2 regions of the Paenibacillus sp. RC21 genome follow, and region 1 is predicted to be linked to the other one. Evidence: predicted binding sites of a transcription regulator. Region 1 holds the regulator's gene; the other holds the start of a gene.
The links. Region 1 encodes LexA, which represses DNA repair genes until DNA is damaged. Its sites were predicted from a motif close to CGAACATATGTTCG; they were not measured.
Positions count from the first base shown of each region.

Region 2: the regulator LexA is predicted to act here: its motif matches at 3,147-3,160, upstream of ABIA61_RS07070 (YhjD family protein).

Region 1 is NZ_JBIYCS010000002.1:47,691-53,441, reverse strand. It holds gene ABIA61_RS05410 (hypothetical protein) at 1-162, shown strand, start outside; gene ABIA61_RS05405 (accessory gene regulator ArgB-like protein) at 140-676, shown strand; gene ABIA61_RS05400 (cyclic lactone autoinducer peptide) at 673-819, shown strand; gene ABIA61_RS05395 (LytTR family transcriptional regulator DNA-binding domain-containing protein) at 837-1,235, shown strand; gene ABIA61_RS05390 (hypothetical protein) at 1,751-1,891, opposite strand; gene ABIA61_RS05385 (hypothetical protein) at 1,934-2,104, opposite strand; gene lexA (transcriptional repressor LexA) at 2,668-3,294, opposite strand; gene ABIA61_RS05375 (LysM peptidoglycan-binding domain-containing protein) at 3,485-3,853, shown strand; gene ABIA61_RS05370 (DUF896 domain-containing protein) at 3,959-4,165, shown strand; gene ABIA61_RS05365 (hypothetical protein) at 4,294-4,803, shown strand; gene ABIA61_RS05360 (HAD family hydrolase) at 4,997-5,751, shown strand, end outside.
Region 2 is NZ_JBIYCS010000002.1:392,145-397,895, forward strand. It holds gene ABIA61_RS07050 (lipid II flippase Amj family protein) at 1-482, opposite strand, end outside; gene ABIA61_RS07055 (DUF2188 domain-containing protein) at 769-870, shown strand; gene ABIA61_RS07060 (YitT family protein) at 1,012-1,716, opposite strand; gene ABIA61_RS07065 (DMT family transporter) at 2,181-3,071, opposite strand; gene ABIA61_RS07070 (YhjD family protein) at 3,209-3,616, shown strand; gene ABIA61_RS07075 (amidohydrolase family protein) at 3,623-3,910, opposite strand; gene ABIA61_RS07080 (hypothetical protein) at 3,873-4,157, opposite strand; gene ABIA61_RS07085 (class I SAM-dependent methyltransferase) at 4,256-4,402, opposite strand; gene ABIA61_RS07090 (MerR family transcriptional regulator) at 4,392-4,934, opposite strand; gene ABIA61_RS07095 (spore germination protein) at 5,057-5,751, shown strand, end outside.

The DNA of each region.
Region 1 (5,751 bases):
CATGTACTTGTTGTTATTTTAATAATTGGGGTACTAGCAGCTAGTACATTTATGTTCTACGTCAATAATTTTCCTTTGAGTATTTTATTTATAGCTTTGGCATCTGGAATGTTTCTGTACTATGCGCTAAAAACGGAGCGTGATTATTATAAAAAATCTTGATTCTATCGCTCTTGATATTGCAACTCATATCAAAACAGTTGTACCGGGTCATCCAGCTTCTATTGCGGTTTTAAAACATGGAATAGCCGTTGTGATTAATACAGTTTCAATCATTTTGTTAACTATTGGTATTTCATTTATTACGGGTAAGGTGCAGGAAACTGTACTGGCGATGATATCTTTTTCTATACTGCGTCAAGTTGTAGGAGGAATACATTTAAAGAGCAATATAGTATGCATTGTTGTATCTACAGCTTTACTTACCGCCCTGTCCTTTGTGAATTTAAACTATAATTGGATAGTTATTACTTCGATATTAAGTATAATACTTGTCTTGGTTTATGCTCCGTCTAGAATAGACGGGAAGACTCGTATACCTAAACGGCACTACCCATTGTTAAAAATTTGCGGGGTTGCAATAATAACACTTAATTTGTGGCTGGCTTTTCCGGTGGTAGCTGCTAGTTTTTTTGTTCAAAGCTTAACGTTAATAGAGAGGAGGTGCGAAAAATGAAAAGTCCTAAATTTAGTAAATTTAAGATTGGTATGTACTACAATGCTGCCATATTACTAACTTCACTTGCAGTTGTATCAGTGAGTACAGCGAGTTTGTCTTGGATTCACAGTCCCGAACCACCTGAAGAACTGTTGAAATAAAGTGGGAGATATATGAAATGCTAAACTTAACCGTCTCAGCTGATGATTCTCGAGGTATTAACAAGGGCGAAAACATACCAGTGGACAAGGTTCTTTTCATATCTAAAGGACGTAAGAGGGATCAGATTCTAGTTCACACATTCGAAAAAACATATTACATGATCGGCACCCTAAGGCATTGGGAAAGCTTCCTAAATAATAATGGGTTCCATTTCTTGAATGTAGACAGAAGCAATACTCTGAATGTGGAAAAGGTGAAAATTGTTAATGGCATTTTCAAAGACGCTTACTTTGAATGTGAGATAACAAAAACATCGAAGAGGTGTCCGATCTCTTATCACCGATTTGACGAGGTTATAGAGGAAATGGGTTTCATTAATTCGAACATAATCTTCACTGGAGTTGCTACTAGATAGCGGCTCTTTTTTTGTCAAAAATACTCGGCTTATATTGTCGAATCATAAGAGACATTCAGCACCCTGATTTTTGTTCATATGTCCCTAATTTTAGGAATTGATATAGGTAAGAGTTTCGAATTTCATAATCAAGGGAAAAAGAATGGGAGAAGGTAATGGGTTGTGTTGAGTTAACATTTTCGCTCCTTATGTTTATGAAACGAGGAAAAGCATTTCGTTCAGAGTACATAGGATAAATGATCATACAGTAAAGATAAAGACACAATAGTTCACAGGGGAGAATAGACATGAAAAAGCATTTTTTTGAATTTTCTCAGGACTGGGATTTAGATGAAGAGAATACGAAATTTTTATCAGTATTCACTTACTTCAAATGTTAAAATTCTGTTGAAAATGATAAAGTCCTACCGACTGCTAAAGGGCCCCTTAATATTGGTTCAATATCCGTTTTACACTATAATGCGGCACAAAAAAGCGGGAAGAAATCCTTCCCGCTTTTCGCTTAAAAACAATCATTAACGTCTGCGTTGTCTATCATTTACACTAAACAGATTAACAGCCAGTGCGTTACCTCTAGCACGTGCAATCGCTCTCTGATTTGAACGGATCGATAATCCTCTTCTTCTCACGTGACGTTTGAAATGTCTTTTACACATGATATCACCTCCCTTCACAAGAAATGAAGGTACGGATGAATTTTAGAAGTGTTTATGCTTACGGTTACGTTTGGAAATTTTGATGTTCAATGCATTGGTGGCTAGTGCGTTACCGCTTCTTGTTTCGGCGGCTGCGGCCTGAAAGACTTTTACGACCAGAAATTTGTTCTTGCCGATACGGTGCTTATACGTTTTGACTCGATTTTTGATCATCTTCTTATCTCCTTTGCTAAGGTCTACTTTATTCATATGTCAGTAGCGCTAGCAATGTATCAGCATAAATCTATTAAAAGCAAAAAGAAGCTATCACCTATGATCCTAATATTCAGAAACTAATAAAGTATGGAGATACGGAACGTAAAAAAACTTATGCTTACCTGCCGTATCCTTTCCCACTTTACGTTGTAGGAGAAAGTTACAGCAGATTAGCATAAGTAGAATAGTAAAGAATGAAGATAAGAAGCTGGTAAAAGAAATATTACTTATTATAAAGGGTTTTAAGTTTTTTCTCGTAATACGCTTCCTGGTTAAGAATACGATTATTCAGTTGTTCAGATAATATACCATATTTATCTAAAATAATGATATAATTCTTTTGATCCACCAATATACAGAACAGTAATTGCAGGTATAAACCGTTTAATCTATGGGCTATCAAAGGAAAAAGAATAGCTGTGAGGAACATTTTGTGTACATAAAATCAACACAAAACCGGCTTGCCATGGGCAGCCGGTTTTGTTGTAGCGGGAAGAATAACGGGGCTGAAAAATGAAAAATCAGTGGAAGTCCCGGAAGAGTCCTACAACCTTGCCCAAAATACTGACGTGCGTCAGACGAAGCGGTTCAAAGGCCGGATTTTCCGGTTGAAGTCGAATATGATCTTTTTCCTTGTAAAAAGTTTTAACAGTAGCCTCGTCCTCGTCTGTCATGGCCACGACAATATCGCCGTTATCGGCTGTCTGCTGTTGACGTACGATGACATAATCTCCGTTGGCAATACCAGCTTCAATCATGCTTTCTCCTACAACAGATAACATGAATATTTTATCCTCACCAACAAAATGTTGGGGAAGAGGAAAGTAATCTTCAATATTTTCTGTTGCTGTAATAGGCAGACCAGCTGTAACTTTGCCGACGACCGGAACACGACTAATTGAGTAATTAATCAAGTTGCTGTTATCCGATTCGTCTTGGCCGAGTAACTCGATGGCCCGCGGTTTCGTTGGATCACGACGAATCAGTCCCTTTTTCTCCAGACGATCCAAATGACCGTGAACCGTAGAACTGGAGGCCAATCCGACAGCCTCACCTATTTCGCGTACAGAAGGGGGATAACCCTTTAGACGCACTTCATTGCGGATAAATTCAAGAATGGCCTGCTGGCGGCTTGAAATCTTAGACATACCGTATCAACCCCATTTAGTAACGTTTGGGAAAATTATAGCATAGAACCTCCGTTCGTACAAACGTAAGTTCTAAATAATCCTAAAAAATAATCACGAACTTTTGTTCTCTTTTCTATTGAACAAAACAAATGTTCGTGTTATATTGTGAAAAAACATAGGAACAAACGTTTGGAGGACGCGACAAATGATGAAATATAGCACATATCAAAGTATTTTTCCAATGAATTTAGAAAAGATTCAAAATGTCCGGAATGAGAGAAGGGCGCAGCTTGTACGGACCATTTCCAACAGTCTCCTGCCCAAACTTCTTATTCTGGTTATCGTTGCCTGGATTGCGGGTGCAGGTGTACTGACGGTATTCGCGGCTCCTTCGGTTTCGAATGAAGAGGTGACCAAACTTATTGTACAACCTGGGGATACATTGTGGCGGATTGCCTCCACTCATAAACCGGAACGAATGGATACACGGGTATATATAGAAGGAATTGTTCGGATTAACGGAATGGAAGATCGAGGAGTGCAGGCAGGCCAGCTTTTAAAGCTTCCGCACTTCTGATCAGTCACATTAGAGCTGTCAGGGAACGTGATACGGGAACCTTGACAAGCTCTTTTCTACATGTCAAAGTGTATTATATCTTTGCTTATATGGAGGGGACAGAATTTGGATATAGACAGCTTGGTACAGCGCATCAATGAATTGGCTCGCAAAGCAAAAGCCGAAGGATTGACGGAAGAGGAAACAACAGAGCGCGCCAATCTTCGGGAAATTTATTTGGATAACATTCGCCGTAATTTCCGGCAGCAACTTGATACGATTGAAATTGTGGACGAAGATACGTCGAAGGGAAATGGTGGGCTGAAGCATTAATGTCGCTAAAGCGGCTTAGCCCGCGTAATTTGCTTTTCGTTTTTTTAAGGTATCTATTTTTGGTATCTATATAGATTAGGATTGGTAGCAATTGTTTTAAGCAATATATTTGGGAAGGGAATTGAGAGATGGCCCGGTCATTTGAAAGAAAAGTTCGCAAAAACACAGCGCATTTGAATAAATCGCGCAAAAAGCAAGGCATCCAAACCATTAGTGGCGCCGGTTCTGCAATGGATATTTTCCGTGGACGTAATATTACCGTGCCAATCATGTTGGCTGGACTTGCAGTTCTGTATATGCTCATGAGTTATTTTTTGACTAAGACTGGTATGCGCGGCATGGACTGGCTTGTATTCGGCTTGTATTTGATGCTGGCTGTTATCTTTTTCATCCGCCGTCCTTATTTGAAGGTTGGAAAGAGCACGCTGTATATGTTGAAGGGTGGCAGAGAGCGTCCAATGACGGCAGAGGATATGAAAGCCATCAAGATTGAAAAGGGTTACGTAACGGTTGAAAGAAAAGGTAAGGGTGGCAACTTTATTTTTACAAAATCACTGGGCCGTTATGATACGGATGCCATTGCAGAGCGGCTTGAGAAGTTTGCGCTATCTAATCAGGTTCAAGTAGACAAAAAATAACGACTTCTGTTGGTTAGAATCGTTTAGATTGTCCGTGGGCCTGTAGCCTCTGTAAATAAGGTCGCATGATGTTATTTCATATAACACATTGCGGCCTCTTGATTAATATGGGCACATAACGATTGGAATGCTTGTAGACGCAACAAGGCAGAACAAGCGTACATATAAAGTGGAAAGAGAGTGGATAATACAGATGACGATTCAAGCGGTAATGTTCGATCTTGATGATACACTTCTGTGGGATGAGCGCAGCGTAGAAGAGGCATTTGACGCAACGTGCCAGACAGGTTCCCTGGAAGCAGGCGTTGATTCGAAAGCTTTGGAAGAAGCAGTCCGCAAGGAAGCGCGTGCTTTGTATGAGTCTTATGAAACCTTTAGTTTTACTCAATTGATTGGCATTAATCCGTTTGAGGGATTGTGGGCGAATTTTACGGCAGGAGAGCAGCCAGAGTTCCGGCAATTGGAACAGCTGGCCCCTGCTTATCGAAAGGAATCTTGGCGTAGAGGTCTCCAACAGTTGGGGATAGATAATGAAGAGTTAGCGCAAAAGCTGGCAACCCAATTTGCCTTGGAAAGACGCACCCGTCCCCATGTTTATGAAGAAACGTTTGAGATTCTGGAGCAGTTGAAAGTGCAGTATAAGCTTCTTTTGTTGACAAACGGCTCCCCTGATCTACAGCAGGAGAAGTTGGATGGGGTTCCGCAGTTAGCTCCATTTTTTGATCACGTTGTTATTTCAGGTTCGTTTGGTAAAGGTAAGCCGGACCCGTCTATTTTTCAGCATGCTTTGGGGCTTCTCGGTATTGAGCCTGAACATGCTTTAATGGTGGGGGATAAGCTGACGACTGATATTCAAGGGGCTCTGGCGGCAGGTGTGCACTCCGTGTGGGTGAACCGCAACGCCAAAACCAATACTACAGAAATCAAGCCAAAGTTCGAAATTAAGCA
Region 2 (5,751 bases), 340 kb from region 1:
AGACGCTTTGGGATCGCTCCCTTGAACAGCGAGGTGAGCATGGACCAGGTTGGACGCTTCATGTAGTAGCCTGCATGCTTCCAGTGGTTGCGCACCATTAAATGACGCACCAATGCCGGAATAGACCCGGTATGCTCCAGATGCACAATCCATCTGGCGGACATGCGTACCACTGTCGGATACAAAATTATAGCGATCATGGTTCCAACGGTTGCTGCCAGTAGGACCCCATGCATATACAGCTCCAGTCTAACATCAGCCCCACTCGCTCGCACGGCGGCCTTAGCCTGATCGACCATACCTCCGAGTAAAGGTCCCTGCGCCATATTAGAGGTGCGTGAAACCAACAGCAGCATACTTGCAACGGTTAAAGCCAATCCAATCCGACGCGCTCGCAAACCGCCAAGCCGGAGGGCATAGGACAAGCTATCTGTAGTATGTATGATGATGGTTAGCATAAAGACGAAACCCCAGGCAAGCAAATGCCCCACTCCTTTTCATATTTAAATCCTGAGCATGTAAGACCCTGACATTCTGTACACCATTATACGCTTTTTCTCAAAATACATTTTACAATATATTCATTTCTTGCTTTCCGTTTATTTAAGCGGACAGCGGGTAATACATAATACATCATCTGCTATAGGGAGTGATTAGCTGTCCCTTGGACCAAACATGATTATCCCCCATCTATGAAAAATCTGGAGCCTCGTGTGCGGGAAAGGCAATCATTCCGCTTCTTACGGATCTCAGGAGCCTATTCATGTCGTGCCACATGAGGATGGCTGGGCTATTAAGGAAGAAGGACATGACAAGTCTGCTTCAACCTTTAAGCACAAAAATAAAGCGGTGGACGAGGCTCGAAAATGAGTAGACTGCCAGCAGATTTCGGCGATTATTTATGACCGGAGCGGACGTATTCATTCTACTTTGAAGCCTTCCTGACAAAGCCTGGATACAGCGAAAGGGTGTCACGTAGGAAGATTTCTCTCCTGACGTAACACCCTTTCCTTATTGACGAAGGCTGTGGACGACCGGCACTGTTTTGGCAACTACCTTTGGGGCTGGAATAGCCGCAGGCAGCACCTTTTTCACAGGTCGGTGTAGTTGGAACGTTGTCGTCCATGTAATTATTTTTCCGGCGAGCCACACAGCCAGTATGGTAAACATTGTTTCCTTCACAGGCAGATACAACAGCGATAATCCCAATACAATAATGTCACTGACGATAAACACGTTACCGATTTTCCATCCGCGCCACTCGCTGATCAGCAGGGACAAAATATCATCGCCCCCGGTTGCTCCACCGAATCGCAGTACGATTCCGGCACCCAAGCCTGTAAGCACTCCGCAAAGCAGAGCCGCTACCAGCAAGTTGCCGTGCAGATCTATAACCAGCGTCGAATACTTTTCAAATCCTGCATAAAACAGGGAAAAGGCGACCGCCCCGATCAATGCCAGCAGCATGAATCTTTTGCCCTTCAGTACCCAGGCCAGCAATATGACAGGGATATCAAGCAGTAGCATACTCCAAGCCGGAGACACGCCAAATGCGTAATGTCCCAGCAGGGCCAAGCCTGCAAATCCGCCTTCTGACAAATGATTTTGAGCATTGATGTGATAATACGTAAAAGCTAAAATGCATGTTCCGAGCAGCATGACAGCAATCTGCCTTAATGCTCCATTGTTCACGATAGATTCGTAAGTTTTCCTCATACAGGCTCCCTCGGTTTCTCGTAAGTTTGATGTGGATGAACCCACTCTTACGGAAGCTACCGGGTAAGTTGTGCCTGGAGGACTTGGTCCTTCGCATATACAATCCCCTCTTCCGCAGAGTTGGCTTTCGCAACTTGACGTTACTCCGCGGAAAAGCTAAGTATAAGACAGATCAAATCGTTTCCAAATCGTCCTTTGGGGAAGTATCCTTCGGGGACACATGGTATCCTGATCCTTTCTTTTGTGGAATAAAACTCCGACATTTCTGTGGTACATGTAATTCTATTATTTATTATACCACACCTTACCACCTGCTAAACAGCTTGCTTTTTATGCTGCACCATATTTTTATTTTATGCGTGAGCATGCTTTATTGTATGTGCGAATAACGGCATTATACCGAAGGTTTGGCGGATGCACATACAATGTACTTATGGCATGGTTTATGCAGGTTTTCAGTGATACTACCCGGCTAATTTGGCTGTTCTGCGTTGGTTGGCCATAAACACCCCTCCGAGTATAAGGAGCAGCCCGGTCAGAACGTTCCAGCCGATGTGTTCATTCAGAAGCAAAAAGCCCCATACAATAGCGCTCACCGGTACAAAATAAGTCACCGAGGAGGCAAATTCCGGACTTCCCCGCAAAATCATATAATTGAACAATATATACGCTACTCCCGATCCCAAAACCCCCAGCCCTATAAGGGAACCCAACACACCAGGGATGAAGACGACCGACAGATCAGGTCGATCCACCATTGCCGTCATGATGCCGCCCCCTGCCGCCGCACCCAATAGTGTCGCAAAGGTTGCCTGATACATCGACAGATTGGATAAAAACCGCTTGGACAACTGCGTTCCGAAGCCATAGCAGAGAGTCGCAAGCAGCATACATCCAAAGCCGACGGGGTCGACAGAAATAATGGATACAGGATTAATACCCAGTAAAATAACGATTCCTACAAAAGCGAGGCCCATTCCAAACCACTGCATTCGATAAAAGATAGCTCTGAAAAAGACAATTCCGACCAACATGGTCCAGATTGGCGTGGTGGCATTCAATACGGAAGCCATGCTGCTAGCAATTCTGGTCTCGCTAAAACTAATCAAGGCCCATGGCAAAACCATGTTCACTAGAGCTACGAGAATAACCGATTTCCATGGAATACTTCTGAATTCAAATGGCTTGCGCATAAGCAGCATCAACAAAACAATAAAAATGAGGCCAAAGCCGGAACGAAGAAATACAATAGTCCAAGGCCCTACGTGATGGAGCAATAACACCTTGATAAACAAAAATGATCCGCCCCAAATGAGGCTTAGCAGCAATAGCACCGCATATAACGAGCGTGACAATATGTATACCTTCTTTCTTTCCAATAATTGATGATTGCTTTGGCAAAGGAATAATTTCTATGATGAAGTATAAAAAGAACATTTGTTCTGTATGCTGATTATAATTGTATTCCTGCTATGAGTAAAGGAGATTTCTTATGAAAAAGATACTGGACAACAAGAATAAGGCCCCACTGCCTTCCGAGGAAGACGCAGGGCTGATCAAAACTTGTGTACTTCTGACCCTCGTGCTGGATGTGCTGGAGCGGGACATTCGCATTCTGAATGCCTCTGCCTTAAAAATGCCCGATCTGTACGTTCGCAGCCTGACCGGGGTGCAACAGCGTGTAGCTGTTCAATTGGCGGAGACAAAGGCGCGAATGAAAAGGCAAGGAGTTAAAATATACAACGAAACCCGGAATCACGAAGGCGTGGAGGTTCTGTATGTATGCCGTGGCTACCAAAAGCGGTTTTTCATGCTTTCCTCCTTTGCACGCAGCGAGGTTCGACGAGAATTGGGACATTATTTAGGAATTGATGTGACCCAAAGCCACTCGACTGTGTAGTCTCGTTTACAATCCTTGTACGATGCGTTTTCCGCGTACCGTTGCTTGTACGAGCACCTCTTTCTCGTCTATTGTTAGCAACTGTCTTCCGCGCATTAGCACACGCCCATTCACAATGGTCGTATCAACATCCGCGCCGTTTACACTGTAAGCAAGCAGTGACTCTATCTGGTGTATTGGCTGTAAATGCGGCTTTTGCATATCTATCAGAATGATATCTGCCTTTTTCCCCACCTCAAGTGTGCTGGTTTCGTGCTCAAGGTTTAGCAGCTTGGCTCCATTGACTGTAGCCATTTGCAGCGCCTGCGCAGCAGTAAAAGCAGCTGGATTGCCTGTGCTTAGCTTTTGCAGCCATGTCGCTGCCTAAATGCAGTCTCCCTGTAATATGCCAGAAAGCCGCAAAATACCCATGTCTATCGAACCAATCCAGCATGCAGGAGCGTTCTGCACAATATACAGGCAACTCGGACTCCTCGTTATCCGGTGTAGACATGCTTTCCCCCGCTTCCGGTATCTCTGCTGCATCAACCATCAGATCCACGACGCAAATACGTCCGTGTGGTTTAAGCGTGCGTCGCATTTCTGACAGAGAGAGTATTTTTTGTTCATCTGTCAGATGATGCAGGGCATAACTGCTGACTACAAGTCAAAGGTCCCGTCCATATAAGGAATCGACATCAGATTTCCCAGCCTCGTCTCCACCTGCGGAAATTTACTCCGGCAGCGCTTGAGCATTCCATTCGATTGATCCACACCTGCCATACGAATGCCCTTTTCAGCGAACAACCCCGCCAGATTCCCCGTCCCTGTACCTGCGTCCAGACTCACCTGCATTGGCAGCCACACGCTGTACGATAAGACGCAAAGCACGCCTGTACGCGGGATGCCTGCCATTTTCTCCCTCTTCCAGACTCACCCTGATATCATGTACAGCTGCGCGGCTGTCAAAATCCCAACCGTCAAACCAGTCTTCACGCAGCTCCCGCTGACGCTTCAAACCTCCGGCCAACTGAAACATCTCTTCCCACTCCAGCTCGCTGTCACGTCTCAAACGTTCGATCATTTGGTCGGCTGCCTCCAGCCTGCGCTTATGATCCATCCACGTCGTGAACATCACAGAACGTTGCAGCTCCAGCTCATGAAGTGCCTCATCCCTTCTCCCTTGATCCAATCGGTCCAGTATGGATTTGACTTCCTCTACCGACATACCGAATTCACGTAGCGCCATAATCATCCTCAGGCGAACGGCTTCACGCTCTGTAAAATAACGATATCCATTATCCGGGTGCTTAACAGGAGCAATCATCCCTTTCCTCATAGAATCGTATCGTGCGTGTAGATATATGTAATTGAGTCTCTCGTTTTCAGCCTATTCTATTATAAAACATTCACGTTACGTGAGGTGAAACATGATGCGGGATATGGATAGATCGCCAGATCATGGATAAATCCAATCCATTTGGCACACATTATGCTTATCTCATCCAAAAAGAAGGTGTTTCCTTGACTGGACATAACCCAGCTTCCTTTGAACTGAACAAGAATATTTCCTTTATCGAGCAAGCTCTTTTTTATACGGATGATTTAAAAAAACAGGCTATTTCTGTTGACGGGAAAGATGGCATTCTTCTCTATATAGACTCACTCGTGGATCAGGAGATCATTCAGACGCATATTCTGGCCACATTGTATAAGAAAACCGATTCTGGCTCTCATCAAATGTTTACCACCCTGAACAGCCAAAAGGACACCGACCTCCGAAATGCCGCTGATTCGCTTATTGAGGGATACTCCATTTTAATGGTGGATGGCGCAGAAGAATTTTATATCCTTTCCTCCGAAAAAACATACGCCCGTAGTACAGATGAGCCGGAGAACGAGGGAATTATCCGCGGGCCGCACAATGGATTTATTGAGCAGCTGTCCGTCAATCTGAATCTTATTCGCAAACAAATCATCAGCACATCGCTGATTGTGCGCTACTTTTATGTCGGATCTAAAACCCGGACCAAAGTCGCTATCATGTATATGCAAGACTTGGCCAATCCTGAGCTAGTGGAGGAAGTGGAAAAAAGAATACAAGCCATCTCCTCCGATCTGGTACTGCCTCCCGGTTTTATTCAGGAATTCACGGA